3 regions of the Rhizobium sp. NZLR10 genome follow, and region 3 is predicted to be linked to each of the others. Evidence: riboswitches for the same ligand, from Rfam matches in the RefSeq annotation. Region 3 holds a riboswitch; each other region holds the start of a gene.
What was found. Region 3 has a riboswitch for thiamine pyrophosphate ahead of HJB82_RS13165 (YkoF family thiamine/hydroxymethylpyrimidine-binding protein). Riboswitches for the same ligand answer to the same signal wherever they lie in the genome.
Positions count from the first base shown of each region.

Region 1: it holds a riboswitch for thiamine pyrophosphate, as region 3 does, so the genes downstream of both, thiM (hydroxyethylthiazole kinase) here and HJB82_RS13165 (YkoF family thiamine/hydroxymethylpyrimidine-binding protein) in region 3, are expected to answer to the same signal.
Region 2: it holds a riboswitch for thiamine pyrophosphate, as region 3 does, so the genes downstream of both, thiC (phosphomethylpyrimidine synthase ThiC) here and HJB82_RS13165 (YkoF family thiamine/hydroxymethylpyrimidine-binding protein) in region 3, are expected to answer to the same signal.

Region 1 is NZ_JABDWE010000006.1:241,364-251,736, forward strand. It holds gene HJB82_RS11975 (glycoside hydrolase family 3 N-terminal domain-containing protein) at 1-405, opposite strand, end outside; gene HJB82_RS11980 (GNAT family N-acetyltransferase) at 430-909, opposite strand; gene thiD (bifunctional hydroxymethylpyrimidine kinase/phosphomethylpyrimidine kinase) at 1,131-1,952, opposite strand; gene thiE (thiamine phosphate synthase) at 1,949-2,584, opposite strand; gene thiM (hydroxyethylthiazole kinase) at 2,581-3,384, opposite strand; TPP riboswitch at 3,433-3,529, opposite strand; gene HJB82_RS12000 (DUF1349 domain-containing protein) at 3,677-4,261, opposite strand; gene HJB82_RS12005 (ABC transporter substrate-binding protein) at 4,475-6,001, shown strand; gene HJB82_RS12010 (ABC transporter permease) at 6,085-7,026, shown strand; gene HJB82_RS12015 (ABC transporter permease) at 7,026-7,895, shown strand; gene HJB82_RS12020 (RidA family protein) at 7,931-8,443, shown strand; gene HJB82_RS12025 (aminotransferase class V-fold PLP-dependent enzyme) at 8,514-9,710, shown strand; gene HJB82_RS12030 (ABC transporter ATP-binding protein) at 9,728-10,373, shown strand, end outside.
Region 2 is NZ_JABDWE010000009.1:79,709-90,081, reverse strand. It holds partial or broken gene HJB82_RS15335 (OB-fold nucleic acid binding domain-containing protein) at 374-866, shown strand; partial or broken gene HJB82_RS15330 (cold-shock protein) at 948-1,046, opposite strand; gene HJB82_RS15325 (hypothetical protein) at 1,346-1,489, opposite strand; partial or broken gene HJB82_RS15320 (thiamine phosphate synthase) at 1,763-2,382, opposite strand; gene HJB82_RS15315 (thiazole synthase) at 2,379-3,152, opposite strand; gene thiS (sulfur carrier protein ThiS) at 3,156-3,353, opposite strand; gene thiO (glycine oxidase ThiO) at 3,350-4,324, opposite strand; gene thiC (phosphomethylpyrimidine synthase ThiC) at 4,326-6,143, opposite strand; TPP riboswitch at 6,236-6,367, opposite strand; gene HJB82_RS15295 (hypothetical protein) at 6,577-7,287, opposite strand; partial or broken gene HJB82_RS15285 (rhizopine-binding protein) at 8,424-8,665, shown strand; partial or broken gene HJB82_RS15280 (helix-turn-helix domain-containing protein) at 9,247-9,479, shown strand; gene HJB82_RS15275 (ACT domain-containing protein) at 9,965-10,373, shown strand, end outside.
Region 3 is NZ_JABDWE010000007.1:190,998-201,370, reverse strand. It holds gene HJB82_RS13200 (NADH-quinone oxidoreductase subunit NuoF) at 1-146, opposite strand, end outside; gene HJB82_RS13195 (formate dehydrogenase subunit gamma) at 143-622, opposite strand; gene HJB82_RS13190 (LysR family transcriptional regulator) at 860-1,753, opposite strand; gene HJB82_RS13185 (helix-turn-helix transcriptional regulator) at 1,926-2,267, opposite strand; gene HJB82_RS13180 (SDR family NAD(P)-dependent oxidoreductase) at 2,370-3,140, opposite strand; gene soxR (redox-sensitive transcriptional activator SoxR) at 3,251-3,715, opposite strand; gene HJB82_RS13170 (NADPH-dependent FMN reductase) at 3,799-4,374, shown strand; TPP riboswitch at 4,537-4,650, shown strand; gene HJB82_RS13165 (YkoF family thiamine/hydroxymethylpyrimidine-binding protein) at 4,641-5,273, shown strand; gene HJB82_RS13160 (ABC transporter permease) at 5,363-6,169, shown strand; gene HJB82_RS13155 (ABC transporter ATP-binding protein) at 6,166-6,972, shown strand; gene HJB82_RS13150 (ABC transporter substrate-binding protein) at 7,047-8,057, shown strand; gene HJB82_RS13145 (acyltransferase) at 8,219-9,439, shown strand; gene HJB82_RS13140 (sugar transferase) at 9,607-10,344, shown strand.

The DNA.
Region 1 (10,373 bases), on a different contig from region 3:
CGTCTCGAAGACGAGATCGAGAACGGGCGAGCAGCCGCTGGAAAGACCGAGTTCCGTCATCATCGCGCCCATGGCCTGGGAGGAAAGGCGCAGTGCTTTTTTGCCGAGATCGAAATCGCGGCGGGCAAGTTCGGCAAACTGGCCGAAGCTGTGGAAAAGCGGCCAAGGCCCGGCATCGAGATGCTGGACGCGGCCGCCTTCCTGGTCGGTGAAGACAGGCGCATCGTCGCGGCCGACGGCTTGCCGAAAGCGTTCGATCAGGCGCCTGGTCTGTTCCGGCTCGCGCTGGTTGCGCCGGCCGACGAAGAGGCCGAGCGGATTGGTCTCGCGGAAGAGGGCGAATTCATCATCCGAAATCGCGGGATTCGGAAGGCCGACGAAAAGGGCGAGCGGGGTCGAGGACAATTCTGTAACTCCGGGATCAGATGGTCATTTCGGCATGCTTCTCAGCATGCCTTCGTAAATGCCCTTGTCGGGGGCGGGGATGACGATGGCGCCGGCGGTCCCGGCGTAGAAATCGACCGGGCCGGCATCGCCGATGAAGGCATAGGCGTGACCGAGCGTCTTCATCGCCTGAAGGCAGGCGGAAAAAAGGGCGAGCCCGATGCCCTTGCCGCGCGCTTGGCGGTCGACGCCGGTCGGGCCGAAGAAGCCGCGCGCCGTCGTGTCATAGCAGGCAAAGCCCTTGAGCTTGCCGCCGTCGACGGCGATCAGGCAGGCAACAGGCTGACGCGCGAAGGCGATTGCAACTTCGCTCGCCCAGTTTTCGCTGAAGTTTTCGCGAACCCAGTTGACGACGAGATGCAATTCCGGGGGAAGGGCCGGGCGGATGGAAACGCTGACATCGTCGGCTTTCCGCTTCAGATCGGCAAGCTGTGTGGAGTATAAGCTCACAAGCAGGTCTGGCACCCGTCACTCCTCCTGATATTCCTCTATTACGGAATATATCCCCTTTTAATGACATAGATTTGGCGATCTGGCTGGGCTTGTCAACAGGGATTTTTCAGATGGGTCGCAACGCTGCTCGCCGTTACGCTCCTGCTTTCAAAGCAAGGTAGTTGCCGAACGCAAAAACGGCTCGGGGCGCGAGCCCGAGCCGTTTCGATGGAAGCGTGCGTCGATGTGCGCGCTTATCCCTCGACTCTCCAGAGCGCATGAAAATGCTGCACCGGGCCGTGGCCGGAGCCGACGGTGAGGCTTCCTGATGCCGCGACCGCGCCGGCGAGGTAATCCTTGGCGATGGCGACGGCCTCAGACACCGAGGCGCCCTTGGCAAGCTCTGCCGCCAGCGCGCTCGACAGCGTGCAGCCGGTGCCGTGGGTGTTCTTGGTCGGCTCGCGTCTGGCTTCGAACCAGTGCAGGCCGTCGGCTGTGGCAAGCACGTCGGGGCTGTCGTCGCTGTCGAGATGACCGCCCTTGACCAGCACGGCCGCCGGGCCGAGCGCGCGCAGCTGCTCGGCCTGCGCCGCCATGTGAGACCGGTTTGTCGCCACCGGCTGGTGCAGCAGGGCGGCGGCCTCCGGCAGGTTCGGGGTCAGAAGTGTCGCCAGCGGCAGCAGCCGGCTGGTCAGCACGTCGACCGCTTCGGGTGCCAGCAGGGCGGCGCCGCCCTTGGCGATCATGACGGGGTCGATGACGATGGGGATGCTGCGCCGGTCGGCCAGTGCGGCAACAAGCGCGTTGGTGACGGCATCGGCGATGCCGGCATTGGCGATCATGCCGATCTTGACGGCATCGACGCGCACATCGGCAAAGACGGCGTTGATCTGGTCGGCGACGAATTGCGGCGGCACCAGATGCACGCCGGTGACACCTTGAGTGTTCTGCGCCGTCAGCGCGGTCAGTACCGCCATGCCGTAGACGCCGCGAGCGGAAAAGGCCTTGAGATCGGCCTGGATGCCGGCGCCGCCCGAGGGATCGGAGCCGGCGATCGATAAGACGTTGCGGATCATGCGCGGGCCTTTCGGATTTCTCCGGCGATGCGGCGAGCAGCGGCTTCAGGGTCCGGCGTGCCGCAGATGGCGGAGACGACGGCAAGCCCCTTGGCGCCCGCGTCAAAGACTTCGGCCACATGCTCTGCCTTCAGGCCGCCGATCGCAACCGACGGCACCGGCGAAGCCGCCACCAGCCTTGCCAGGCCCTCAAAGCCGATCGGCTGCTTGTGGTCGGCCTTGGTCGGCGTCGCAAACACCGGGCCGACGCCGGTATAATCGACGAGGCTGGGATCGACGGCAGCGGCGAGCGCCTCGGTCTCGACCGACAGGCCGAGGATCATTCCGGGGCCGATCATCTTGCGCGCTCTCGCCGCATCCATGTCTTCCTGGCCGATATGCAGGCCGTCGGCGCCGATGGCGATGGCCGCCTCGACATCGTCGTTGACGATGAGCAGGGCGCCGGTGCCATCAAGCGCCTGTTTCAACGCGCGTCCGGTCTCGATCATCCCGGTCGTGCCGGCATGTTTGTCGCGCAGTTGCACCATTGTCGCGCCGCCGGCAACGGCAAGGCGGGCGGTCTCGACCATGCCGATCCCGGCGCAGAGATCGGGGTCGAGGACGAGATAGAGCGAGAGATCGAAGGTCTTCATGCGGCCGATATCCTGGCCCTGGCATCGAGCGTTTCGGCGTCAAGCGCGTTCAGCGCATCGAGGAAGCGCCAGGCGAAGGAGCCGGGACCGGCCGCACCGAGTGCTGCCTCTTCGCCGGCGATGGCGAAGGTTGCGAGTGCTGCGCCCGTCGCCCCGAACATATCCTCGGGTACTGTGGCGGCAAAGGCGCCGACGAGGCAGGTGAGCGAGCAGCCGAGGGCGGTGACCTGCGGCATCAAGGCCGATCCGCCTGTGATCCGCACCGCCCGCTCCCCATCGGTGACGAAATCGACTGCACCGGTGACGGCGACGACCGCCTGCTGGCGCTCGGCGAGCCATCGCGCTGAACCTTCCGCCTGTTCAACCGGATCGCGGCTGTCGACGCCCTGGCCGCGGCTCTCGCCGCCGGCGAGCGCGATGATCTCGGAGGCATTGCCACGGATGATCGTGGGCTTGAGCGCCAGCAGACCGGCGACCGCATCGCGGCGGAAAGCCGTGGCATAATGGGCGACCGGATCGAGCACCCAGGGTTTGCCGGCTGAGGTCGCTGCCTTCGCTGCGGCCTGCATGCCGTCGATCCATTGCGACGACAGCGTGCCGATATTGACGGTCAGCGCGTTGGCGATGCCGGCGAATTCGCCGGCTTCCTCAGCGGCATGCACCATGGCGGGCGAGGCGCCGGCGGCCAGCAGGACGTTGGCGGCGATGTTCATGGCGACGTAATTGGTGATGCACTGAACGAGCGGCGGCTTCTCGCGCATCGCCTTCAGCATGGCTCCTGGTGTGGTCCTGGTCTGCATGTGGCCCCTTTCAGGCGGGGGCGGGCACGGGGTAATTCGTACGGCGAGCCGCGACCCCGAGCGACTCCCTCCGCCGGCATTATCCGGTTCAGGTTCGAAGGGTGCTTCTCAGCCCGTCTGTCGACGGGCGCCCCTGTCTCTCATCGCGCTCTTTTTCGCAGAGAATGGGGCGGATGTCATCTCGAAAATGACAGTCCTATTTGTGTGGCATTTACAGCAGGGGCGACGAATAGAACGGCCAACAGTCGTGGATCACCCCAGATCGTGTCCGCAGAGAATCTTATAATAGCGTCTAACTCAAATCATGAAGATCCGTCGCAATCGCCAACCCGATCGAAAACTCCGAAAACCGCACCGTCAACCCGCTGCGCTCCGGCGTGCAGGCCATCGGCCCGACCTCGTAACCGTCGGCGGCCGGGAAGGGCGCTAGCCGCAGCAGCGGCCAGCGGCTCCCGTCGCGAGAGGTCTGGATGCGCAGGGCGCCGTTGGCGAGGGTGACGCGGATCTGGAAATCTTCGAGTTCCTTGAAGGGCTGCGACACCGACCAGTCGGACCTGCCGTCGGTGACGACGGTGCTGAGGAAAGCTTCGCCGTCGGTGAATTCCACGCCTGTTTTTACCCAGCGTTTCCCGTCGAGGCGCACCATCAGGCCAGCCTGGTCGTAGAGGGTGCGGAATTCGCCCTGGATGCGGATCTGGGCGGTGAAGCTCTCTGCCGTGGGAAAGGCAAGGAAATGGCCGCTGTCGCGGGTGAAGCCGTAATGGGTTTCCCGCCAGAAATCGGTTTTTTCATCGGTCGTCAGGGTGAGGGCGGTGTCGTCGGCGTGCCAGCTGGCCGGTTCGTTCAGCCATTTTCCGCCCTTGAAATTGATGTTCATTCTTTTCTCCCGTTCCGCTGAAGCCTGACCATCCGTGTGCTTGGCATAATGCGCAGCCTTCGTGCAGGCGCAGCCGAAGATTGTGTTTTCTCGCGTTCCGGTATCCCGGCAGAGGCATAATCGGTCACCCACGCTTGACAGGATCAATCCAGCTCTTATTCTCTTACAAAAAGATGAATTACATAATTGTGGAACTGGACCGGGAGCCTTCTCATGAAAACACTTGTCGCATTTCTCCTTGGCACCGCGCTCGTCGCCCTGCCTTCGACCCTGCTTGCCCAGGAAAAGGGCGGCGTCATCAATGTCGCGACGATCGGCGAGCCGCCGACGCTTGATCCGATGTCGTCGACGGCCGATCTCGTCGGCATCGTCACCCAGCATATTTTCGAAACGCTTTACACATTCGACAAGAGCTGGAACGTCACGCCGCTACTGGCCGAAAGCCTGCCCGAGATCAGCGCCGATGGCAAAACCTATACGATCAAGCTCAGGACCGGCATCAAATTCCACGACAATAGCGACATGACCTCGGACGATGTCGTCGCCTCGCTGACCCGCTGGATGAAGATCGCCTCGCGCGGCAAGCAGGTGTCGGGCTTCATCGACAAGATCACTGCTGTCGATCCTTCAACCGTCACCATCACGCTGAAGCAGCCCTATGCGCCGCTGACCTCGCTGCTTGCCTTCAACAATTCGGCGGCGATCATCATCCCGTCGGAAAAACAGGACGAGCCGATGAAGGAGTTCATCGGCACCGGTCCCTATATGCTGAAGGAGCGCAAGGCCGACCAGTATATCCAGCTCGTCCGCTTCGATGGCTATAAGTCCCGCGAAGGCGACAGCAATGGTTATGGCGGCGCCCGCCATCAATATCTCGATGAAATCCGCTTCGTGCCGGTGCCCGATCCGAACACCCGTGTCGAAGCCGCCGTCTCCGGCCAGTATGATTATGTCGATTCGATCGCCGTCGAATCCTACGATAAGGTGAAGGCGTCGACTGCCTCGCAGCCGGTCATGTTGAAGCCCTTCGGCTATCCGGTCTTCGTCTTCAACACGAAGGAAGGTGTTGCTGGGAATGTCGAGGTCCGCAAGGCGATCCGCCAGGCACTCAGCATGGAAGACATGCTGGCCGCCGCTTTCGGCAGCAAGGATTTCTATGCGCTCGACGGCGCCATCTATCCGAAGTCCTTTTCCTGGTCGACCGATGCCGGCGTCGAAGGCGCCTATAATCTCGCGGATCCGGAAGGGGCGGCCGCTGCTGCCAAGAAGGCCGGTTATAATGGCGAGCCGATCCGAATCCTGACCAGCCGGCAGTACGAATTCCACTATAAGATGGCGCAGGTCGCCGCAGAATATCTGAAGCTTGCCGGCTTCACCGTCGATATGCAGGTGGTGGACTGGGCGACGCTGACTCAGCGCCGCACCGATCCGAAGCTCTGGGATATCTACATCACCCACAGCCCGTTCCTGCCGGAGCCGGCCCTGATCGGCTCGCTTTCGACCAGCTCGCCCGGCTGGTGGGATACGCCGGCCCGCAAGGCCGCCGTCGATGCCTTCACCGCCGAGGTCGACCCGAAGAAGCGCGCCGCGCTCTGGGCCGATGTCCAGAAGGCTATCTATACAGATGCGCCCTTTATGAAGATCGGCGATTTCAACGCCGTCTCGGCGAAATCGGTCAAGCTCGAAGGTGTCGATCCGGCCCCATGGCCGTATTTCTGGAACGCTTCGATCAAGAAGTAAACATCGCCGCCGGCGCTGGCCCTTCGTGGCCGGTGCCGGTCTTCTTTTCTGCCGCATCTGCAAGGGCTTGAAGGCCAGCATTCATGATCCGCTACATCCTCCAGCGCCTGTTCGGCATGATCGTCGTGATGTTTCTCGTCGTCACGATCGTCTTCGTCATCGTGCGCGTGACGCCGGGGGACCCGGCTGCCGTCATGCTCGGGCCGGATGCGACGCCGCAGGATGTTGCCGATCTGCGGAGCCGCCTCGGCCTCGACCAGTCGCTCGGCCTGCAATATTTCTATTATATCGGTCAGCTGCTGAGGGGCGATCTCGGCCAGTCGATCTTCCTCAACATGCCTGTCACCTCGGCTCTGCTCGACCGCGCCGAGCCGACCTTCTTCCTGACGCTGTTTTCGCTGGCCATTGCCGGCGTCATCGCGCTGCCGATCGGCATCTATGCGGCCTATCGGCGCGGCTCCTTCGTCGACCAGGCGGCAACGACGCTGGCGATGTTTGCCGCCAGCATCCCAAGCTTCTGGCTCGGCCTCATCCTGATGCAGTTCTTCGCCGTCCGGCTCAACCTTTTCCCGGTCTCGGGTTATGGCGGCCCCGGCTCGACCTTCCTTGAGCGGATGTATCATCTGACCCTGCCGGCCTTCGCGCTCGGCATCGTCTCCTCGGCGCTGATCCTGCGTTTCACCCGCGCGTCGATGCTCGATGTGCTCGGCGATGATTATATCCGCACGGCGCGCGCCAAGGGGCTGGTCGAGCGCAAGGTCATCCTCAAGCACGCGCTGAAGAATGCGCTGATCCCGATCCTGACGGTGCTCGGCCTGACGGCGGCGGTGCTGATTTCGGGCGCCGTCGTCACCGAGACCGTCTTCGGCCTGCCGGGTGTCGGCAATCTCGTCGTCTCGGCGGTGCTGCGCCGCGATTACCCCGTCATCCAGGGGGCGCTGCTCGTCATCGCCGCCCTCTACGTGCTGATCAATTTTGCAATCGACATGCTCTATCTGCTGGTCGATCCGAGGGTGCGCTACTGATGGCCGATATCGCGATCAAGCCCGCCGAGAGCGAAGGCAGCAAATTCGTCCGCCGCCTGCTGAAGCGCAAGACGGTGGCCTTCGGCCTGCTGATCCTGACGATCTTCGTGCTGCTGGCGGTCTTCGCCCCTGTCGTCGCGCCCTATTCGCCGTCCAAACTTTCCATCGTCAACCGGCTGAAACCGCCGAGCGGCACCTTTTTCTTCGGCACCGACGAGTTCGGCCGCGACGTCTTCTCGCGCACGATCTTTGCCGGCCGCCTGTCGCTGCTCGTCGGGGTGGCGGTCGTCAGCCTGTCAGCCGTGATCGGCGTGACACTCGGCCTGCTTGCCGGTTTTTTCCAGAAGCTCGATACGCCGATCGCCCGGCTGATCGACGCGATGATGGCCTTTCCCGATATTCTGCTGGCGATCGCGCTTGTCGCCGCCCTCGGTCCCTCCTTGACCACGGTTATCATCGCGCTGTCGATCGTTTATGCGCCCCGCCTTGCCCGCATCGTCCGTGCGTCGACGCTGGTCATTCGCGAGCTGCCCTATGTCGAGGCGGCAAAGGCGCTCGGCATTTCGACCTTCCACATCATGACCCGGCATGTGTTGCGCAATCTGCTCTCGCCGATCCTGGTGCAGGCCACCTTCCTCTTCGCCAGCGCCATGCTCGCCGAAGCCGGGCTCTCCTTCCTCGGCCTCGGCGTCAGCCCCGAAATCCCGACCTGGGGAACGATGATCGCCGCCGGCCGCCAATATATCGGCCAGGCCGACTGGATGACGCTGTTTCCGGGTGTCGCCATCATCCTCTCGGTGCTGTCGCTGCAGATGGTCGGCGACGGCCTCAGGGACATGCTCGATCCAAGACTTCGCAAGGACCTTTAATCCGCCGACCAGACGTCGGCCCAATCCAAATTTGCATGACAGGAGTTTGCGTGAATCAGTTTCCCACCGCCGCCGGCAAGGTCGAGAACTCGCCTTACCAACGGTTGGCCGCCCTCGGCATCAAGCTTCCGCCGCCGCCGCCGCCGATCGCCAATTTCGTGACGCATGTGGTGGAGGGCAATATGCTCTACCTCTCCGGCCAGGGGCCGCGCGAGGCCGATGGCTTCCTGCATGCCGGCAAGGTCGGCGCCGGCGTCAGTGTCGAGGAGGCCTATCGGCATGCACGGCTGACCGGCATCAATCTGCTCGCCGTCATGCATGATGCGCTCGGCGATCTCTCCCGCGTCAAGCGGGTGGTCAAGCTGCTCGGCATGGTCAATGCCGTGCCTGAGTTCGAGGATCATCCGAGCGTCATCAACGGCTGCTCGGATCTGCTGATCGCGGTCTTCGGCGCGGCCGGCGAACATGCCCGCTCAGCCGTCGGCTTCGGCTCGCTGCCGGGCAACATCACCGTCGAGATCGAGGCGATCGTTGCCTTGAATGGCTGACGAGAGCTTTCATATTTGGAGAAGGGTCCACCCATGGCCCGTTCCTCGACCCAGACTTCTGGAGACCTTCATGCCCAATGATATCAGACCTTCGCTCGGCCTTCGGCCCGTCATCAACGTATCCGGCACGATGACCAGCCTCGGCGCGTCGATCGTCGTGCCGGAGGCGATCGAGGCGATGGCATCGATCCTGCCGCATTTCGTCGAGATCAACGACCTGCAGCGCAAGGCAAGCGCCATCATCGCCCGGCTGACCGGCGGTGAGGCGGGCTTCGTCACCGCCTCCTGCTCGGCCGGTATTTCGCTGGCGGTCGCCGGCGCCATCACCGCCGACAATCTGCTGGCGATCGAGAAGCTGCCGGATGCCGTGCCCGAGAAGAACGAAGTGCTGGTGCAGATGGGCCATGTGGTGAGCTACGGCGCGCCGGTCGACCAGGCGATCCGGCTTGCCGGCGGCAAGGCCGTGCTGATCGGCCAGGCGACCTCGACGCATCGCTTCCACATGGAAAAGGCGATCACCGACAAAACAGCCGCCGCCGTCTATGTCGTCTCCCACCATGTCGTCGATTACGGCCTGTTGAACCTCAAGGAATTCGTCGAGGTCGCCCATGCCAAGGGCGTGCCTGTGATCGTCGATGCCGCCTCGGAATACGATCTCCGGATTTTCCTGGAGCAGGGGGCCGATATCGCCCTCTATTCCGGCCACAAGTTCCTCGGCGGCCCGACCTCCGGCATCGTTGCCGGCCGGAAGGAACTGGTGCGCCATGCCTTCCTGCAGAACATGGGCATCGGCCGCGGCATGAAGGTCGGCAAGGAAAGCATCTTCGGCGTCATGGCAGCGCTGGAAGCCTGGGAAAACCGTGACCATGCCGGCATCCGCGAACGCGAGACCGGTTATCTCAACCTGTGGAAGCGCACACTCGATGGCCGCCCCGGCCTGACCTCGCTGATCGAGCCTGACCCGACCAACAATCCGCTCGAGCGGCTGCGCCTGATCGTCGATCCCGAAGAGGCCCATATCACCGCCTGGGACTTGGCCGATGCGCTGGCGAGGGGCAACCCGCCGATCATCGTGCGCGACCATGAGGTGGAGCACCGTTATTTCTATCTCGACCCGTGCAACCTGCATCCGGGCCAGGACGTCATCGTCGCAAACCGCCTGGCCGAGGAACTCGACAAGGCGCGCGCTTCCAACGAAATCATCGCGACGCCGATCGAAAACCGCAGCCGGCACCGCTTCGATGCCGCGCTGCGCTGGCCGGATTAAGCCGCAAGGGGAGCGATATGGCTGAGGTTCAAGCGCAACCGATCGAGACGAGCGCACCCGTTCTTTCCGTCGACAGGCTAACCACCTCCTTTCTGGTGGATGGCGCCTGGAAGCCGGTGGTGCGCGATGTCTCGTTCACCGTCGCACCCGGCGAGACGGTGGCGATCGTCGGCGAATCCGGCTCGGGCAAGAGCGTCACCTCGCTCTCCATCATGCGGCTGCTGCAGGCGGATACGAGCCGCGTCGACGGCCGCGTGCTGCTCGGCGGCCGCGACCTGCTGGCCTTGCCGGAACATGCCATGCGGCAGGTGCGCGGCAACGAGGTGGCGATGATCTTCCAGGAGCCGATGACATCGCTCAATCCGCTCTTCACCATCGGCGACCAGATCTCCGAGGCGCTGCTTTGCCATTCCGATATGAGCCGAGCCGATGCCAAAGCCGAGACGATTAGGCTGCTGGAAAAAGTCCGCATCCCCTCTGCCGCCTCGCGTTTCGGCGAATATCCGCATCGTTTTTCCGGCGGCATGCGCCAGCGGGTCATGATCGCCATGGCCCTTGCCAGCCGGCCGAAACTGCTGATCGCCGACGAGCCGACGACGGCGCTCGACGTGACGATCCAGGGCCAGATCCTCGATCTCATCAAGATGCTGCAGGAGGAGGAGG
Region 2 (10,373 bases), on a different contig from region 3:
CCTCTCGACGTCATCCTTTTCGTTCTCTTCGGCGCACTGCTACACGCGACCTGGAACGCCATGGTCAAGGCGAGGAGCGCTAAGTCCCGCGATGCGTCTGATCTCCGTCGGCGGCGCTGTTCTGTACTGCGTTCCTCCCATCCCTGCAGTTTGCTCGCCCGCATCGGACCTATTTCGGACAGCGCGTGGCGACGCCGCCCAACACTTTGTTCGCATGCGCGATACCGCACTTGAGTGAGCCGACGAGGCAAAGGTTCTCAAGATGCTTTCGGAAATCGAGTGGCGCCGTGGGATCACGGGATCATCGATGAACAATGGCTCCTGAGCGATGTCTTTGACCGGTGGTGGGTTGCGCATCGCCCCAATCAGCAGATCGAAGGACGGGCGATGGGTCTATACCGCTGGTCTTATCCTAGTGCGGCAAAAGCCGGGATCGGCCAAGGGCGTCATGTTCATCACCATCGAGGACGAGACCGGGCCTGCCAATCTAGTTGTCTGGCCGACGCTGTTTGAAAAACGACGGCGGGTCGTTCTCGGATCCTCGATGATGGCGATCAATGGGCCGGATCCAGCGGGAAGGAGACGTCGTGCATCTTGTCGCCCAGCAGCTCTTCGACTTGTCAGGCGACCTTGTGGGTCTTGCCGATCGGGATGAGGAGTTCAAGCTACCGGCAGGCCGCGGTGATGAGTTCGCCAGGGGCGGTGGGCCGGATCCGCGGGATAAGCCGAAGCCTGTTGTAGCCGCGCGCGACATGTTCATTCCTGACCTTCATATCGATACGCTGAAGGTGAAGAGCAGGAATTTTTTGATATTCAGTTTGGAATGCGGGTCGCTGGTTCAAATCGGTTCAGGGCGACGGATTTAAAGCGGATCCGTGAGCCCGCGGATCTCAGACGCGACTAGCCTGACCGAATTTCTTGGTCAGGCTGTCACGCGGAGCCCTTAATTAGAGCACGCTGACGTTCTCGGCCTTGGACTTCCCGATCTTGCGGTCCTGGCCTACCTCGAAACTGACCTTGTCACCTTCTCTGAGCGAGCCGCCTTGCGCTGCCCTTTTAACCGGTCAAGCCGTGCGCGAACTGGCGCCGTCGCGGGGCGACTTCGCCTGCTATGCTCATTGTTGGAGGAGCGTCCTGGCCGTGGCAGACACGGCGTCGGTTCAAGAGGGCCGGCACCAAGCTGTCCGCCATTCGGGTGACTGATCTTACAAGCGACCCGGCTTGCCAAAACGAGTGACCCGCGGCCGGAACGAAAAGACCACGGGGATGGTCTAGCCCCTCCGCTGGTTTGAGAAGCTCGGAGCGTGCCACGCGTTGCGTATAGAGCGGAACGGCACTCCAACCGCTATTGTGCTGCAATCCCGAGTGCGTTCAGGACCTCTTTCGTTACCGTGTAGTATACCTTGAGGTTGTTGTGCTTTTGCATCTGGCTCAGCGGCGCGCGCGTGTCCTCGTCGATGACGCCAGTCAGGGCACCAGCGATCGACATGATTGTCATCATCGCAGCGTACGACGCGCCGCAGACAGTGGGAGACGTAGAACTCCACCATCGGTGCTCCGATGTTGCGTTATATCCGACGAGGGTCATGATGAACCGACGCCCCCTGACTGTGCGCGACCCGCCCTACTCGTGCCGACCGTATCTCGCAGATCTGGCGGGCGTCGTTCTAATCCAATTTGGCAACAATCGGCCCCTGCTTTGCTAACATTTCAACCAGCCCTTCCGCCTCAAGATGATCCATTACCCAGGTTTCCTGGCGGCTTACTGAAGATTGGGAGTTCGCGCCTGCGCTGTGGCGATGATCCATTGCTTTGTTCTAAGTTCCGGATTTTCATGCCGCATCACGTCGGTCACGACGGCGACGCTATCCGCCCCGTGAGCAAGGACGCCTTCGATCCGTTCGACATTCAACCCGCCGATGGCGCCAGAGGCAGGTCGCCGATGCGCGATTTCCATTCGCTCAGCCGCGTCAGCCCTTGCGGCGCCCATTTCATCTGCTTGAGGATCGTCGTGTAGACCGGACCGAGTGCGATATAATCAGGCCTCGCTGCCAGTGCGGTTTCCAGCTCGCGTTCGTCGTGCGTTGAGAGGCCGAGTTTCAGGCCACTCGCTCGGATCGCGTCGAGGTCCGCTGTCGCAAGATCCTCCTGGCCAAGGTGTACGAAGCCGCAACCTTCCTCGATCGCAAGCCGCCAGTGGTCGTTGACGACCAGCTGAGATTGATGTTTAGCGCAGACTGCTACTGCGCGACGGATCTCGGCGCGTAGTTCAGTCTCCGGACGATCCTTGATGCGCAACTGCACCAGCTTGACGCCAAGCGGTACCAGCCGGGCAATCCATTCGGCGCTGTCGACGATCAGGTAGAACGGATCGAGCTTCATGTGAACACCGCCTTTCCGATCACCGGCGTGGAGGGAACAGCCATGTCGCGCGGCTCCAGCACGCCAGCGTCAAATGCCTGCTTGCCGGCGGCGATTGCCGCGGCAAAGGCGGCTGCCATCGCCGCGGGATCTCCGGCGCCGGCAACGGCGGTGTTGAGCAGAACCGCATCGAAACCGAGCTCCATGACTGCAGTTGCGTGCGACGGCCGACCGATGCCGGCATCGACGATCAGCGACACGTCTGGGAAATGGGCCCGCATTGCTCTGAGCGCTGTCGGATTGAGCGGCCCGGCAGCGCTGCCGATCGGTGCGCACCAAGGCATCAGCACCTTGCAGCCGGCCTCCAGCAGTCGTTCGGCCACGACCAGATCGTCGGTCGTGTACGGGAAGACTTCGAAACCTTCGTTGACGAGAATGCGAGCCGCCTCGACGAGACCGAAGACATCCGGCTGTAGCGTATCATGGTTGCCGATGACCTCAAGCTTGATCCAGTCGGTGGCGAATAGCTCGCGTGCCATCCTTGCGGTCAGCACCGCTTCCCCGACGCTGTGGCAACCTGCAGTGTTGGGAAGGATACGAACGCCGAGTGCGCGGATCATCTCGAAGAAGGCGCCCCCAGTGCGGCCGCCAGACATCTCACGACGAAGCGAGACGGTGACTATTTCCGTCGCCGATTGCCTGACAGCCTCGGAGAGGACGGCAGGAGAGGGGTATCGCGCTGTGCCGAGCAGCAGACGGGAGTTTATTTCGGATCCATAAAGCGTCAGCATCCGTCAGCCTCCTTGCATCGGCGACAGGATTTCGATCCTGTCATTGTCGTTGAGCGAACGATTGAACCGGTCTTCGCGATGGACCAGCTCACCGTTGACGGCTGTCGCCAGCCAGTCACCCTCGTATTCCATCAGGACTAAAAGCTCCGACAGCGTCTCAGCCGCGACATCCTGGGCCTCGCCATTAACGATCACTTTCATGAGGCATTCCTTCCCGTGGTATGTTGGTTGAAGACAAGTTCAGCCGCCTCGGCCGCCATGGCTGGCGCGAGCAGAAAGCCGTGACGGTAGAGGCCGTTGAGCGAGATCACCTTTCCCTGATGGCTTGCACGTGGAAGATTGTCCGGAAAGGCTGGGCGGATTCCGACACCCGTTTCGATTATGGTTGCATCGGCAAAGGCCGGAAATAGCGTGTATGCAGCGTTGAGCAGTTCCATCAGTGAACGGGCGACAATAGGCCCGTCGAATTCCGTCTCGATCATCGTCGCGCCGACCATGAACAGACCGTCTCCACGCGGGACGATGTAGACGGGGAAACGCGGATGGAGCAGGCGGACCGGCCGGGAGAGATCCACGTCAAGGCTTTTAAGGTAAAGCATTTCGCCGCGGACGCCGCGTAACTCCTTGGCCTCGCCGATCTGCGCAGCGCCCGTGCAATCGACGACACTGTCGAAGCTCTCCTCATGCGAGCTCTCGCCCACGAAGGTGACCCCCTGAACCGTCAGCTTGGTGCGCAGCAGAGTCAAAACTCGCCGGGGATCGAGATGGGCTTCGCGGCGAAAGAACAGCCCGTGCCGGAACCGCCCGGCAAGGGAGGGTTCCAGCGCCGCGATCGCTGGCTCTTCCAGCCATTCATAACCCGTCGTGCGGCAGGCAAAGCGTCGCAGTTCACCAAGATCGCGAGCAGAGGCGACCACGAGCGTTCCGTTTCGTCGCACCTCTCCCGGCACAATTGCCTCCCATTTGTCGGCGGCGGTGAGACCGCGCATGAGTACCGCAACATCAGCACTCTCCCGCTCGCACCAGGGCGCCAACATTCCGCCCGCGAGCCACGAAGCAGCACGCAGGAAACCGTCATATGGATCGAGCACAGTGACCTCGGCATCTCGAGCGCGCAGTTCATGCGCCACCGTCAGGCCGGCAACGCCGGCCCCTTTCACAAGAACACGCATCTCATTCGCTCGTTTGCTGCAGGGTTTCTACCGGCATATAGAGGCCGCCGCCCTCGCGATAACGTGCCGCCATCGCCTCCAGTCCCTCCTTCTGCGCTTCGGCGCGGATATCGTGCGAGATGCGCATCGAGCAGAATTTCGGTCCGCACATGGAGCAGAAGTGCGCGACCTTGTGCGCCTCCTTCGGCAGCGTCTCGTCGTGGAAGCTGCGGGCGGTTTCGGGGTCCAGCGAGAGGTTGAACTGATCCTCCCAGCGGAATTCGAAACGGGCACGCGAGAGCGCGTCATCGCGCAGCTGTGCCGCCGGATGCCCCTTGGCGAGATCGGCGGCGTGAGCCGCTATCTTGTAGGTGATGACGCCTACCTTCACGTCATTGCGGTCGGGAAGCCCCAGATGCTCCTTGGGCGTGACGTAGCAGAGCATCGCCGTGCCGAACCAGCCGATCATCGCTGCGCCTATCCCAGAGGTGATGTGATCGTAGCCCGGCGCGATATCGGTCGTCAGCGGCCCGAGCGTGTAGAAAGGCGCCTCGCCGCAGACTTCGAGCTGCTTGTCCATGTTCTCCTTGATCTTGTGCATCGGCACATGGCCGGGGCCTTCGATCATCACCTGGCAGTCTTTCGCCCAGGCGATCTTGGTCAGCTCTCCCAGTGTTTCTAGTTCGGCGAACTGCGCCGCATCATTCGCGTCGGCGATCGAGCCGGGGCGCAGGCCATCGCCGAGCGAGAAGGAGACGTCATAGGCGCGGCAGATGTCGCAGATCTCCTCGAAATGCTCGTAGAGGAAGCTTTCGCGGTGATGATGGAGACACCACTTCGCCATGATCGAACCGCCGCGCGAGACAATGCCGGTGACGCGGTTGACGGTGAGCGGGATGTAGTGAAGCCGCACGCCGGCATGGATGGTGAAATAATCGACGCCCTGTTCGGCCTGTTCGATCAGCGTGTCGCGATACACCTCCCAGGTCAGGTTCTCGGCAATGCCATCGACCTTCTCCAGCGCCTGATAGAGCGGCACGGTACCGATCGGCACGGGCGAATTGCGGATGATCCATTCGCGGATGTTGTGGATGTTGCGGCCGGTGGAGAGATCCATGACGGTATCGGCGCCCCAGCGGGCCGCCCAGACCATCTTCTCAACCTCCTCCGCCATCGATGAGGTGACGGCGGAGTTGCCGATATTGGCGTTGATCTTCACCAGAAAATTGCGGCCGATGATCATCGGTTCGGCTTCCGGATGGTTGATGTTGGCGGGGATGATCGCCCGACCCGCCGCCACTTCCTGCCGGACGAATTCCGCCGTCACATGGTCGGGAATGTGGGCGCCGAAACTTTCGCCGTCGCGGACTATGGCGTCCGCCTGCGCCTTGCGGCCGAGGTTTTCGCGGATGGCTATGAATTCCATCTCGGGCGTGATGATGCCGGCGCGCGCATAAGAGAGCTGGGTGACTGCACTGCCGTCCTTTGCGCGCAGCGGCTGGCGTAGCGCGGGGAATTCGGGCGTCAGCCTTTCGCCGCTGGCAAAGCCGTTGTCTTCGGGACGGACATGGCGGCCCTTATAGGCCTCGACGTCGCCGCGGGCGAGAACCCAGTCACGTCGCAGTGAGGGCAGCCCCTGTTCGATACGGATCTCGGTGCCCTCGATCGTATAGGGGCCGGACGAGTCGTAGACGACAACGGGCGGCTCGCCCGATGTCGGATGCAGGCTGATTTCGCGCATCGGCACGCAAATGTCGGGATGGACGTCCCCCCGAATGTAGATCTTCCTGGATGCCGGCAAGGGGCCGGTGGTGACAGTTGGGGTGGCGGCGATATTCATGGTTTGAGGCTCCAAGTTTTCGATTGGAGACCCAGTCATCAGCCGGAATGATGAAAAGACGCCGGCACGGATTCCGCGCGTGAATCCACTGCCTTCGAGCGCTTGCACCGTCCCTACGCCAGTATGAACTGGATCAGGTTCAACGGGTCACTGCGCCACAATCGGCAAAGCCGTATTGTCCAGCAGTATCTCAGCCCCTTGCCGGGACCCCCCTGGTGAATGCAAAAAGGGTAGAGGCTTGCCGAGGGGACTGTCAAGCGACAATCTGCGATGGCTCGGGGTTAGGTTACACACAGGATATCGTGCGTGTCGCCGCTGTTAAACGATGGACAAGGGCAATCGTGCCGGCCGGCACGCTTCCGCAAGACAAGCGCCCTTGTCGCATGCAGTGGCAGTCGATTTATTTCGCCAAATCTACCGAGATACCGAAGCGCTATTGAGAAAGCAGGCGCGGAACTGGAAAGTCTAGTACTTTTTCCGTGTAGCTTTCGACCAGGGCGCTAAACGGCGTGCCGTCTGGAAGTTTCAATACGGCTCGATGTTCGAGCAGGAACGCCGGCAGGCCGGGGGAACTTGTTTCATGCGCTGTTGAGCCGTCCATGTCCCAGCCTTCGGATAGAGGGGACCAGAGCAACTTGGCAGACAGGTTTGTGCGAGTGAAATTGAGAGCCTGAACGGCTCTGCCAAAAGGGATATCGCTGGTATTCAGCGCCTGATTCATTTCTGCAGTTAACTTTGCAGGTACATACCAGTTGTCGGCTTCAGACAAGACGCGATCTCCGCAGACCAGTCGGACGCGGCGATAAGCGATCAACTCACCGGGTCCGACGGTCAGAAGTTTACGGATGTCCTCATCGGCCGGTTTGCCTTGCCCGCCCACACGCTGAGCTACGATCTTGAAACCTTCCGGTGCGAGCTTATGCGCGGCGCACCAACGGTCAAGGGTCAACGTAGCACTGGCGTTACTCAGGAGATTGGCATTCAGGGTCTGGAGGACCGCAAGCGCTTCCACCCGAGATACCGGCGTGTTCAGCCACTGAGCCCCTATAGACGGTTCTTGCGCAATTGCGAACTGGGTGCCCAGCACGATGGCAGCCGCTGCAAGCGCGGCGATGCGAATGCATTTCGCAGAACATAATGACATAGAGAATGAAATCCTTTCGGAAGTATAATTGGGCGAACCTTGCGGGCCAAATACCCTTGAATTTTGCCGACAAGTGAGCGTTGTCAGTGTATATGATAGCGGCAGCAGGATTTGAACTAGGGCTTGCGCGTACCGTGTAACGGTCAGGTTCCTGAAGACTTTCTTACCATCTTTCGATGTTCCTGCCGTGCTGGTTCGCACGTTTTGAAACCCGTGTGCCCGAGCCGTCCTTTGCTTGCGTTGCATCCATGTCGTCCATGATGTCCTCCATCCGCTCGCCGACCTGTTGTTGTAGTTTGCAAGAGTTGGCGACTGAGCAGGCGCTTCCATTCTGGAATATGGAAACCCGAGAGACGTGGATTTCAAATGAGGGACGTGGCGGCCGGTCCGAACTCTCCCAGTTCCATACTCGTAACTCTCACCTAATGGTTTAGCGCCCTTGTCGTCGCCCTCGCTCGTTGCGAGATGTTCATATAGCTGGATCGGATAAAATAGCTCGCAGCCGAAAGCAAAATCCAGGAGCAATTGTTGGAGAAAGGTCTTCTTCGTCGACCCAGAACCCTCCTGCGGCTCGAGTGACAACTGCAGACCAGACAGCGACACGCCGTCGATGGTTGCCAACCGCAGATGCGAGCAGCCAAGGCGCTTGTCTGATTGCTTTTGATGATCCATGTCATGTGCTCCTTGTGCAAGCCTCCAGACGATGCTGTCGCCGGAAAGGTTTCAGCATTCATAGGGAAAGAATTTCCCGTGCTACCGTAGCTCCCCATGACGGGACACTCGATGAAAACGATAAACAACGCAACAGATGTATTGAGTATATATTATCGTATATCATTTCCAGTTTGGCGAACTTTACCTATTATTTTGAGAAACCTTCGAGTTATAAAGTATGTCATTCATATATTATTACATATATCGCACTTCACGGCGCCTAGGTGAAATGGCAGGTCTCTACCGCTACGGCAAACTCTTGCTGGTGAAAACGGTAGTCGGGCGATACAAGGCCATCATAGGGCGGCCTCTGGGAGCCAGGTCGCGGCCTGGTCGGCAGACCGAACTCGCCATCAGTTGCTCCGTTCTCGACCGCATGCTTGACGGGCACGCCCGAAAGCCGTCTGCCGCCATGCAGACACGGCGTGATCAGACGTTTCAAAGAGGCAAGGAATATGACCACGGTCGTCGTCGGCGCCGGCGCCGACGCCACACAGGACGTGCTTGCCGCCATGCAGGCGCGCGATCTCGACCTTACCGTGTTCCAGGATGGCGCCGGCCAGGGCAAGGCTCAGTCGATACCGCACTCAAGCCTGCTAAGGGCGAAAAGGTCGAAAAGAAGGGCTACATTCCGTTTCAGCTCGTCACGCCTCAAGGACTCCGTCATCAAGAGCTGAAGGGCGAATGCGACACAATGCAGGTTTGCTTGCATCCTCTTTTTGGGCGCTCCAAGTCTCACTAAACCCTTAGAGTGCCAAGACGATGAAGGGTCCTTGAACTCAGGCCGCGCTTGACCTCGACGCGCCGTTCTCCGGCGATCTATTCAACCCGACGCCGATCAACAGAGCCCGGGAGATTTTTTACAAGCTCTGGCCGAACCTGCGGCCCACGAGCTAATCACGCCGAGGCAACGCCCGAATTGTTTGTCCATCACTCCCCGCTTGGGAACAATCAGTGCATTACTCCCTACGAGCTTCCCACCGCCGCGAACGCTCCCGCCAGATAGGAAGCTGTTTGTCGGCCGTCGCGAGTTTGCGCCGCAGTTCGGAGCTGGTCACCTCTCGTTGTTTGCCATGCAAGCGTTGTCCATCCTTCATCGCGTTAGACCTATACTCCGTCGCACAAACTGATAGAAAGAGCGCTCGCGGATTTCGAAGCAACTGTCCGTTGCCGGACGCGATCGGCAGCGGTGGAACTAGAAAACGGATGCACGTTTTCCGGCCGCCAAAAGGAGCCTTAAACGACATGAACATGGTCTCGAAAATTGCGAAATTCCCAGTTGCCCCGTCCGTTGGCGCTCTGCTTGCAGAAGCTCGTCTGGCTCGCGGCTATTCGCTGGACGACGTCGCAGAAACCACTGGTCTGACTGTGGCAGAGGTGACAGCTCTGGAAATGACGCGGATTTCGACGCGTCGAGGATCCGAAGGACCGCATCCGCTCTAGGGGTTCTAAAAAAAATATGTGATGCGCCGCGCTGACTTTTTTGAACAGCTTCTTCCACGCTGCACCTCTTCCAGGAAGATTGGTGCCGCAACTCACGGGTCGCGCTTCAACCACTATCTCGAGCAAGAAATCAATGCCTCCCGAGACGAGGTGACATGCTATTACTTCGGGAATGGGGAGGCCTCTAGGAAGGAGTCTGCGTTGTCGTGGGAGTACCGTGCGGCGTAACGGAATATCCTCACTCCAATTGAGTAGGCCGGCACGGTTGATCGCGGGCTATGAAGACAGCCAACCTTTTCCTCAAGCGCTCTAATATGCTGCGAGACCGCCAAAGGCGTAACCCGAAGTACTTTGGTCACCCGCTCAAGGGCTTGCGTTGCGAAGGACTGCGCTTAAGTTGAAACGATCCAACATCGTCAATCTGCCTTATGCCAGTTAAGGAAATCTCATTTGTTCGCGCCCAGTTCCCGTCTTAGACATGGCCAAGACATCCTGTGATACGCAGAGGAGACCGCTGGCAATGGCTATTGTGTTGCGAGACAAATTCGAAATGCTGTCGAACATGACGCCCTCGCTCAAAGAAGGCGAGTATGTATTCTGCTCGATTCCCAATGAAGGGAGCAAAGCCCACAATCTGAATCCGATCGCGACATTTCACGAAAAAGAAGGTTTGACAGTCATCCTTGAGAAAGGAGAGGCGCACGAAGCGGGGTTCGAAATTTCACTTGCGATGCGCCAGATCACCCTCAATGTGAATTCTGCGCTCGATGGCGTCGGCCTTACGGCGGGCGTCGCCGCCTCTCTCGCAGAAGCCGGGATACCGTGCAACATGGTGGCCGCGTATCACCACGACCACATCTTTGTTCCGACGGGCTTAGACGATCGAGCATTGCATCTGTTGGAAAGGCTGCAACGCGAGTCCGCGCGGG
Region 3 (10,373 bases):
AGCCAGAACATTCCGCGGGAGCCGTTGCGCACGATCTCGGCATCGAGGCCGCGGGCGGCGATCTCCTGGGCAATCGCCTTTGCCACCATCTCGGCCCCGAGCGCCAGCGCTGCGGCATCGCGCGGAACATATATCCTGACCGTCATCGGCGTGCCTCCGCGACAAGTTCCGCGGCCAACTGATCGTCGATCCGGCCATAGACCTCGCCATCGAGCATCGCCGCCGGCGCGCAGGCGCAGAGCCCGAGACAGTAGACCGGCTCCAGCGTCACGGCGCCATCGAGCGTCGTCTGATGGAAATCGATGCCGAGCAGCGTCTTGAGGCGTTCGGCCAGCGCATCGCCGCCCATCGACTGACAGGCTTCGGCGCGACAGAGCTTCAGCACATGCCGCCCAGTGGGATGGTCGCGATAATCGTGATAGAAGGTCATCACGCCATGCACCTCGGCGCGGGAGAGGTTCAATTCCTCTGCAATAACAGGCAGGGCTTCCGGCGGCACATAGCCGAATTCTTCCTGAACCTGATGCAGAATGGGAAGCAGCGGCCCTTCGAGAAAGCGAAGATCGGCGATGATGGAACGGGTGCGCGTTGTGATATCGCCTTCGGCGATATGAATGGTCATAAGGTAGCTCTCCCAGCGGCTAGAGCATTTCCGTTTTTCTTCGAATCACGAAAATGCTCTATCTCTTTGTTTTTACGCAATTCCGAACGCAAAACCGCTTCACACTTTTGCTGGAATTGCTCTAGCGCGTTGCGGAATGGGCGCGCTCCCCCAGCCGAACGCTATTCCGCAAGCAACATCTCAGGGAAGCCGCCGGCAATCAATAAAGCTATCTCGTGGATCGATAGGTTTTTTCTATCAGAGTTCTTCATCCTGCACGAGCACCCGCGCTTCGTGCAGCAAGGCCGACACGAGCGGCGTAAACGGCTCGCGATACGGCGCGACAAGCCCGACCAGATGATGCGCCTCCGGCTCGACGATCGGGATCATCCGAATTTCCACTGGAAATCCAAAGGATTTCGCGACGTTGCGCGGCATGATGCTCGCCCAGCGCCCGGTCCTGACATGCGAGAACAGCACGATCATCGAGTTGGATTCGAGCGTCGGATGTACCGTGGCGCCGGCTTCCGTCAGGTGCCGGTTGATGATGCGACGGTTCTGCATGTCGGCCGTCAATAGACAAAGCCGAAGATCACCAACCTCGCGCCAGGTCACGTTGTCGCGATCAGACAAAGGGCTGCCTGCAGCCGTGATCAGATTATAGCGCTCGGCATAAAGCGGAACCGTCGTAACACGGCCGAGCGGTTCGTTTTCGAGATAGGTGATGCCGGCATCAATTTCGAGATTCTCGAGCATGCTCAGCACCTGCAGCGAATTGCGCGAGACGATCGAGAAGGTCACGCCGGGGTGCCGTTCCTGAAAAGGCGTGGTGATACGCGAAAGCATGGCAAGCGCGGTCGGAATGGCGGCGAGGCGAATGTGGCCGGAAAGGCCGCGGCGCGCGGCGCGCATCTCTTCGCGCATGGTGCGGGCATCGCCGACGATGCGCCGGGCCCATTCCAGCACGCGCTGGCCTTCCGGCGTCAGCCCCTGGAACCGCGAGCCGCGCTGCACCAGCATGACGCCCAATTGATCCTCGAGCTGCCGGATAGCCGCCGAGAGCGTCGGCTGCGAGATCCCGCACTCCTCGGCGGCACGGCCGAAGTGCTTTTCATTGGCAAGGGCGATAAAAAATTCCAGCTTGTCGATCATCCGGTCTCCCGCGACATTTCGCGTCCGGCCTCATCTTCGACATAGCAGCCGTGCTTCGCAAGGGCGGGTACTAATGCATGCCGCCAAAAGTGTGCAGCGGTTTTGGGACGACGACATGCATAAAACAAAGAATTAAAGCGCGTCGCATGAATCAAGTTTTATGCGACGCGCTTTAACAGTTTTCCGCAGCCGGAAAAAGATCGAACAGCGATTCGAGAAAACCCAGCACGTTGACATTGCCGATGCTGTAATAAACCTGCCTGCCCTGACGGCGCGTATTGACCAGGCCTTCGAGCCTCAAACGCGCAAGCTGCTGCGAGACCATCGCCTGCTGTATGCCGAGAATATTTTCGATTTCACCGACCGTTCGCTCCTCTTTCGCCAGTATGCAGAGGATCAGAAGTCGGGTGTGATGCGCCAAAGCTTTCAGCAGGTCGCTCGCTTCATGGGCTTTTCCAGCGAGTTTATGCAACTCCTGGCCGGTCATACCCGGCTCCGGTTTAGGCAACGGCATTCGATATCTCGGAAGGAGGCGGTGAGGTAGATCAGTACAATAGCATATTCGCACAAGCGAATTGGTCAATAGTGATGAAATGCCAAAAAAGGTCCAAGTAAATCAGCAGATAAGCTGTCCGCCATTGATCTCGATCACCTGGCCGGTGATGTATCCCGAGAGTGAGGGAGCTGCCAGGAACAGATAGGCGGGAGCGCAATCCTCCGCCGTGCCGAGTCGCTGCAGGGGGATGGATTTCCGGGTCTGCTCCAGCTTTTCTTTGGAGGAATAGCGCTCGTGGAAATCCGTCTCGATCGTTCCCGGCGAGACGCAGTTGACGCGGATGCCATCCGGGGCAAGCTCGCGGGCGAGCGCCTTGGAATAGGTCGCAACAAAGGCCTTCGAGGCCGAATATATCGAAGAGCCGGGGCTTCCGCCGGTCAGCGCCGAAATCGAAACAGTGTTGATGACGGCAGCGCCCTCGGCCGCCTTCAATGCCGGCAGCAATGCCCGCGTCAGCGCCACCACCGAAGTCTGGTTGAGCCGTATGACCGCCTCATATTCTGCGTCGGTCAGCGTGGCAGCGGGAAACCGGCCAAGCATGGTGCCGGCATTGTTGACGAGCACATGCACCCTGTCGAAGAAAGCGAGGACATCGTCGGCAAATTGCGCCGCCCCACCGATGGCGGAGAAATCGGCGTGCAGCAGCAGCGCCCGTCTTTCCGATTCAGCGGTCAGCAGGAAATCCGGCAGATCCCGTCCCGGCTTGCGCCCGGTATGGACAATCACCTTCGCGCCGCAGTCCAGAAACTGCCGGGCGACTTCAAGGCCGATGCCGCGGCCGGCGCCGGTCACGACGACATTGCGATTTTCGAACAATCTGGGATGAAACACGAAGCCGTCCTCCTCGCGGACAGTGCCGCCGGTTGCGTCACTCGCCCTTAACATATGAGCGCACCGACCGAAAGAAAGGCGCGCACCGATCTTTCCGGGGAAAACCAGGACTAGTTTTCGGCCTCCAGAAGCCGCGCACCCGGCCCTTCCTTGCCAAGCCGGTCGCAGGGATTACGCAGCGGACAGCTTTCGATCGACAGGCAGCCGCAACCGATGCAGCCGGTCAATCGGTCGCGCAACAGGCTGAGCCGCCTGATTCGCGCGTCGAGATCATCCTTCCAGCGCGCCGACAGCGTCTGCCAGTCGGCAACGGTCGGCGTTCGTCCCTGCGGCAGGGACTCGAACGCTGACTGGATTTCCGAAAGCGGAATGCCGACACGCTGCGCCACCTTGATGATGCCGAGACGGCGAAGCACATCGCGCCCATAGCGCCGCTGGTTGCCGCGGGAGCGGATGCTCGAGATCAACCCTTTGGTCTCGTAAAAATGCAGCGCCGAGACGGCGAGGCCGCTGCGCTCCGCCACTTCACCGACTGTCAGGAGCCTGCCGAGCGGCGTCGCAGGAATCGTATCCATCGCCTATTGACCTCAATATTAGTTGAGGTTTTATACCTGTTGCTCCTGCAATCGTAAAGTCCAATCGCAACAAGGAGCGACACATGAAAACACCCACCAGGCTGGCGGTCATCTACGGGAGCACGAGGGAAGGCCGCATCTGCGACCGGGTGGTCAAGTGGCTGACGGAGGAGCTCATCCGCTTCCCGCAATTCGATATCGACATCATCGACCCGCTGGATTTTGCGCTGCCGACCACCCGCGAATTGGCACATCCCGAAATCGCCAGGCTCGCCGAGCGGCTCGGCATGGCGGACGCGTTCATCATCGTCACGCCGGAATACAATCACAGCTTCACCGCCTCGCTGAAATTCGTCATCGATTTCTTCTTCGAGCCTTGGCAGGGCAAGCCGGTCGCCTTCGTTTCCTATGGCGGTATTTCCGGCGGCCTGCGCGCGGTAGAGCAGCTGCGCCTCGTCTTTGCCGAACTCCACGCCGTCACGATCCGCGATTCGGTCAGCTTCGCTGCGCCATGGAACCGCTTCGACGCGGAAGGCAGGCTCGACACTCCCGACGACGCGCTGCGCTTGCTCGGCCGAATGATGGCAAGGCTGGAATGGTGGACACGGGCGCTCGCCACCGCCCGTATCGATCGTCCCTATGCCGATATCGCCGCCTGAGACAGAAAGCTCCGGTTCCGTTCCCAGCAGGTACGGAACCTCTGGGAACACCCGGGCAGGACCTCGGTCCGGGTGTTGTCCGTCATATCAGGTTCATTCCGACCACGCGGACGGGTCTGCAATTTTGCGGTTGCGGGAAGAAAACCGCGATGATAGTTTCCGCCGAAATAACAGGGGAGCTCCGTATCGCCGGGGCTGAGATGCGAGGCGCAAGCCTCTGGACCCTTCAAAGCTGATCTGGGTAATGCCAGCGGAGCGAGGTTCAGATGTTCTCAGGCGCACAAGTGTCACTCTATCCGATGTCCGGCAATTTCGTCGGCATCATTCTCGATGCCGTCAAGGCGTTCGACCCCTATCGCGACCGGCTTCGCATCGAGACCGATGATATCTCCACCCTGCTGGTCGGCCCGCCTGATGTCCTCTTCGCGGCCATGCGCGATCTTTTCGTCGTCGCCGCCAATACCGGCGAGCATTGCGTGCTGTCCGCCGCGGTCTCACGCGGCTGCCCAGGTGAGCCCGACGACGCCATCTGCGGCGTCAAGCCCTCTGCCGGCCGGGCGGAGCCGCTTGCCGACCGGATTACATCAGCCCTTGCCGCCGTTGAAACCACCACGGAGACCGGACAGCCGGCAGCCGCGCAATTCTCGCTCTACGTCATGGGAACCGGCAGCCATATGGACGAGATCTATGGCTGCATCGATTTCTTGAAGCGCTCCGGCACCTTCGACCACGCCAAGAATTTCTGTACCCGGCTGGGGGGAGATGCCGGCGCCGTCTTCGCGACCATTCATGAGGCCTTCTATCGCTTCGGCGACCCGGTGGGACACGTGACGCTCGACATCACGGTCTCCGCCAATACAGCGCCGCGCGTCTTAGCAGACGCGCAAGGGACGCCGTAACACTTTAAATTGCTGCATAATTTTCCCTTAAATCGATTCCGATTTAAGGAATTATGCAGTGCCCGACGAAAGCCTGAAATCGAACGCTGATGACATCGCCACAACCATCGGATTCGCGCCTTGCCGCGCTCCGCGCCGCTCTCTACCGGGGCATACCGGCCTTTCTCGCGGGCTGCGCGTTTTTGGCGGCATGGGAACTCTATGTCGATCTTTCCGGCATCAAACCTTCCATCCTGCCGGCGCCTTCGCGCATTGTCATCCAGGGCTGGCTGAACCGTGAGGCGCTGATATCAAACACCTGGCCGACGCTGGGTGCGACACTCGGCGGTTTCGCGCTGTCGCTTGCCTTCGCCTTCGCCGCTTCGATCCTGATGGATTTCGTGTCTTTCATGCGCCGGGCATTGCTACCGATTTTCATCGCCAGCCAGACGCTGCCGCTGGTGGCGATCGCGCCCCTTGTCGTCCTCTGGTTCGGTTTCGGCCTGTTGCCGAAGATCCTGCTGGTGGCGCTCGTCACCTTCTTTCCGCTGTTGGTCGCCCTGCTGCAGGGCTATCAATCGACCGACCGCGACATCGCCGAATTGCTGAACTCGATGAAGGCGAGCCGCTGGCGGATTTTCCGCCTGGCGCGGCTTCCCTCCGCGCTGCCCTATTTCTTCGCCGGCCTCAGGATCTCGATCACCTATGCCGTCGTCGGCGCGATCTTTGCCGAATATGCCGGCGCCGCCCGCGGCCTCGGCATCTATATCCTCAACGCCAAGAACAATTTCCGCCCCGATCTCGTGCTTGCCGCCGTCGTCATCAGCGCCGCGCTCACACTCTGCCTCTTCGGGCTGACGCTATTGATCCAGCGCCTCGTCATGCCCTGGCAACGATCCCAGGAGTCGCGGCGATGAGCGATACGATGGTCGAACTGCGCAACATCTCGAAGTCCTTCGACGGCATGAAGGTGCTGGGCGATATTTCGCTCACTGTGGCAAACGGCGAGTTCGTTTCGATCGTCGGCCCGTCCGGCTCAGGAAAGTCGACGGTGCTCCGATTGCTGACACAGGCGCTTCGCCCCGATTCCGGCACCGTGCTTTTCAAGGACGCGCCGCTGGAACGGGCGCCGCATTCATTCGCCTTCATGCCGCAGCGCGATGCGCTGATGCCCTGGCGCCGGATCATCGACAATGCGGCACTTGGCCTCGAAGTGCGTGGCATGAGCCGCCGCGCTGCCCGCGCCACTGTGGCGCCACTGTTTGAGCGCTTCGGCCTTGCCGGTTTTGAACACCATTATCCATCCGAACTATCAGGCGGCATGCGCCAGCGCGCCGCCCTGCTGCGCACCGTCGTCCAGACCCAGGACATGCTGCTGCTCGACGAGCCGTTCGGCGCGCTCGACGCGCTGACGCGCACACAGATCCAGGAATGGCTGCAGAGCATGTGGACCGAACACCGCTGGACGGCGCTGCTGATCACCCACGACGTCCGCGAGGCCGTGTTCCTCTCCGACCGGATCTACGTGCTTTCGGCCCGCCCGGCGCGTATCATCCGCGAATTCCACGTTCCCCTGCCCCGTCCGAGAAGCCTTGCCGATCTCGGCTCGCCGGCGGCCCAGGCGATCGAAACCGAAATCCTGCAAACACTGCTTCATCCGCTCGAACAGGATGATTTTAGGCCGGTCGGCTTAAAATCTGAATCCTGTTCTACATTATAGAGTTAGAGCATGATGTCGTGAGAAAACCGCTCACACTTTTCGGCATCATGCTCTAGAGACCTGAGGAGGTCACCATGCTGCTTCTCACCCGTCGCCAGACGATCTTAGCCGCCATCGCCGCAAGCCTTGCCGGCCGCCCGGCCTTCGGCCAGTCAGCGCCCGCAAAGGTGCGCATGGCGCTCGATTGGACGCCCAACACCAACCATATCGGCATCTATGTCGCCAAGGCGAGGGGCTTCTATACCGCCGCCGGCCTCGACGTCGAGATCCTTCCCTATGCCGACACCAGCGCCGGAACGCTGGTGTCGAACGGCGTCGCCGATTTCGGCATCAGCAGCGAGATCGAGGCCCTCATGCAGCGCGCCGCCGGCGGCGACGTGAAGATGGTCTACGGCGTCGTCCAGACCGAAACAGCGCGCCTTATCTACAAGGGCGGACGCGACGACATCAAAAGCCCTAGAGATCTCGACGGCAAGACCTATGGCGGCTTCGGCGGAACCTGGGAGAGCGCTTTGATCTCCGCGATGATCCGCAACGATGGCGGCAAAGGCGAGGTCAAGACCGTCACGCTCGGCACTTCCGCCTACGAGGCGCTGGACAATGGCTCGATCGATTTCACACTGGAGATCTACACCTGGGAAGGCATCGCCGCCGAGCTGGAAAAACGCAAGATCGGCCGCTTCCACTATGCCGACTATGGCGTTCCCGACGAACAGACGACGGTCATCGTCTCCAGCGACGCCTATCTCTCGGCAAATCAGGAAAATGCCCGCGCTTTCATTCAGGCAACGCGAAAGGGTTATGCCTATTCCGTCGATCATCCCGACGAAGCCTGCGAGCTGCTGATATCAGGAAGCAACGGCGCGCTGATGAACACGGAACTGGTGAAAGCTTCGCAGAAGGCATTGATCGACGGACACTTCCTGAAGTCCGAGGCCGGCGTAATCGGCACCCTCGACCCGGCCAAGGCCGATGCCATCGGCGGCTTCCTGGTCGCGAACGGCATCCTGGTCGACGCGAATGGCGCCGTACTCAAGGAGAAGCCGGACTTCTCCGCCTATTATACCAACGAACTGCTGGCCTGAGCCATTCCCGCCTTGCCCATCGCGGTTTTCCGCGGAAAAGCCCTTGGGCACTGCATAATTTCTTAAATCGGAATCGATATAAGAAAAAATTATGCAGTTATTCAAAGTGTTACAGTGCCACGCGTCTGAAAGGCGCGCGGCGCTGTAAGGCGAGGGACAAGATGCGCCAACAGGAGAGACTGGCCGGAGCGGACTTTCTGCGCGCGGCAGCCTGTCTGCTGGTGTTCGCCCACCATCTCGCGCTCCGGCTGGATATGCGCAGAATTCCCGACGAACTGGGACCCACCGCAAACATCCTCCGCTTCGGCAATTTCGGCGTTGCCATCTTCTTCGTGCTTAGCGGCTTTCTTCTTGCCCATCCCTTCTGGCGCGCGATCGACGACGGCAGCACCATGCCCAGCCTCCGCCATTACACAATCCGCAGGGCGGCACGCATCGCTCCGGGCTTCTGGGTGGCCGCAACCGTCAGCTTCACCCTCAGCCTGACGCTGCTCGCTCTGCCGCTGACGGCGGAGCTCGCCTTCCGCTACGTCTCCGGGCTACTGTTCATGAGCCAGTGGCATTGGCGCACATTCTTTCCCGTCGAAGCCGACGGGCCGCTCTGGTCCATTCCCTTCGAGGTCACCAGCTATGTGCTCCTGCCTCTCTGCTTTTTCCTGCTATTTCGTTTGCCCATCCTGAGGCAGCGTCCGTTGCTTGCCCGCTTTGCCTGGCTCTGCGTCATCACAGCTGTACTCTTGGCCCATGTGCTGATCCTCACCGTCTTTCCGCTCGACGATATCGGACGCGGCTGGCAATACGGCTTCCAAGGCGGGGCAAAGGAGTGGATGCCGCGATATAATCCGATCGGCTTCTTCGCCATCTTCGCATTGGGCGCGCTTGCCGCCGGCGTCGAAGTCATGCTCCCAAGAAGGCCCTCCGCCTGGTTCGATGCCGCAGCGCTGCTGGCCCTCGCCGTTGCCGGTTACCGTCTCGTCATATCGCCCGGCGGCTCCGCCGAAGCTTACGGCTGGCTCGAAATCCCCTATGGCTTCCCGGTCTTTCCGCTGGCGATCGCAACGGCGCTCGTTTCGCTCTGCCATTCGCAACGCCTCGGCAGGCTGCTCGACAACGCGCCTGTCCGCTACATCGCGAAAATCTCATTCGGCATCTATATCTGGCAGGAAATCATCCTGATATCGATCCAAAGGCTCGACCCGGGCTCATTCGGCGTTTCCTCGGAAATTGTCGTCACCGGCTGGCTGCAGTCTTGTGGATTGGCAGCCGCGCTCGTCCTTCTGGTCGCAAGTCTCAGCTATCATATGCTGGAAAAGCCTGCGATCGATGTCGGCAATCGCCTGACATCCCGCCAATCCAATCGGGCTACTCCTTTTAAAGTATAATTCTCCAGCAAGCTCGACTACTGGCATTATCTTTAAAAGGAAATACTCCCATTTTTGGTCTCATTCGGGTTAGCAATTTCTTATTTAGACCGATGACAAACGATACGAGAGCATGTATTTGTCTCTCTTCAGTTCAGTATCGCATCTAAACTTGTGGACCTTGCGTTATGAATGCTTTTACTTCGAAGACGAATTCACGCTTCGATCCGTCTCAGCGTCAGGACAAAACCAAGACCCTGGTTATCGCCAACTCCAACATTCGCCAGCCGGATAGCTTTTCCCTTGTCGAAAGAAAGATGATCGTGCGGCTGGGCACGAAGCGGATGTTCGATATCGTCGCCTCGGTCAGCGCCCTCATCGTGCTGGCGCCGTTTTTTCTGGCAATCGCTGTCTTCATCAAACTCGACGATGGCGGTCCGGTATTTTTCCGCCAGATCCGCTGGGGGCTCCACGGCCGGAAGATCACGGTGTTCAAGTTCCGCTCGATGCGCGCCGACGCTTGTGATCCGAGCGGCATTCAGCAGACCGTCAAGGGCGACAGCCGGATGACAGCTATCGGCGCGGTGCTTCGCAGGACCAACATCGACGAGCTGCCGCAGCTTTTCAACGTCCTGTTGGGCGAGATGTCGCTGGTCGGTCCGCGCTGCCATGCTGTCAATATGCGCGCAGCCGGCAGGCTCTACGAGGAGCTGGTGCCGGACTACCACCAACGCCACATCATGCGCCCGGGCATCACCGGCCTGGCGCAGACACGCGGCTGGCGCGGCCCGACGGCACGGCCATTGCAAGCGCGCGCCCGCATCGCCTGCGATATCTACTATGTCAGGCATTTCAGCCTGCTGCTCGACTTGAAGATTCTCTTGAAGACGCTCGTCATCGAGCTGCGTGGCGGCACCGGCTACTGAGACGGCTACGTCTTCCTTTGAAGCCGCCG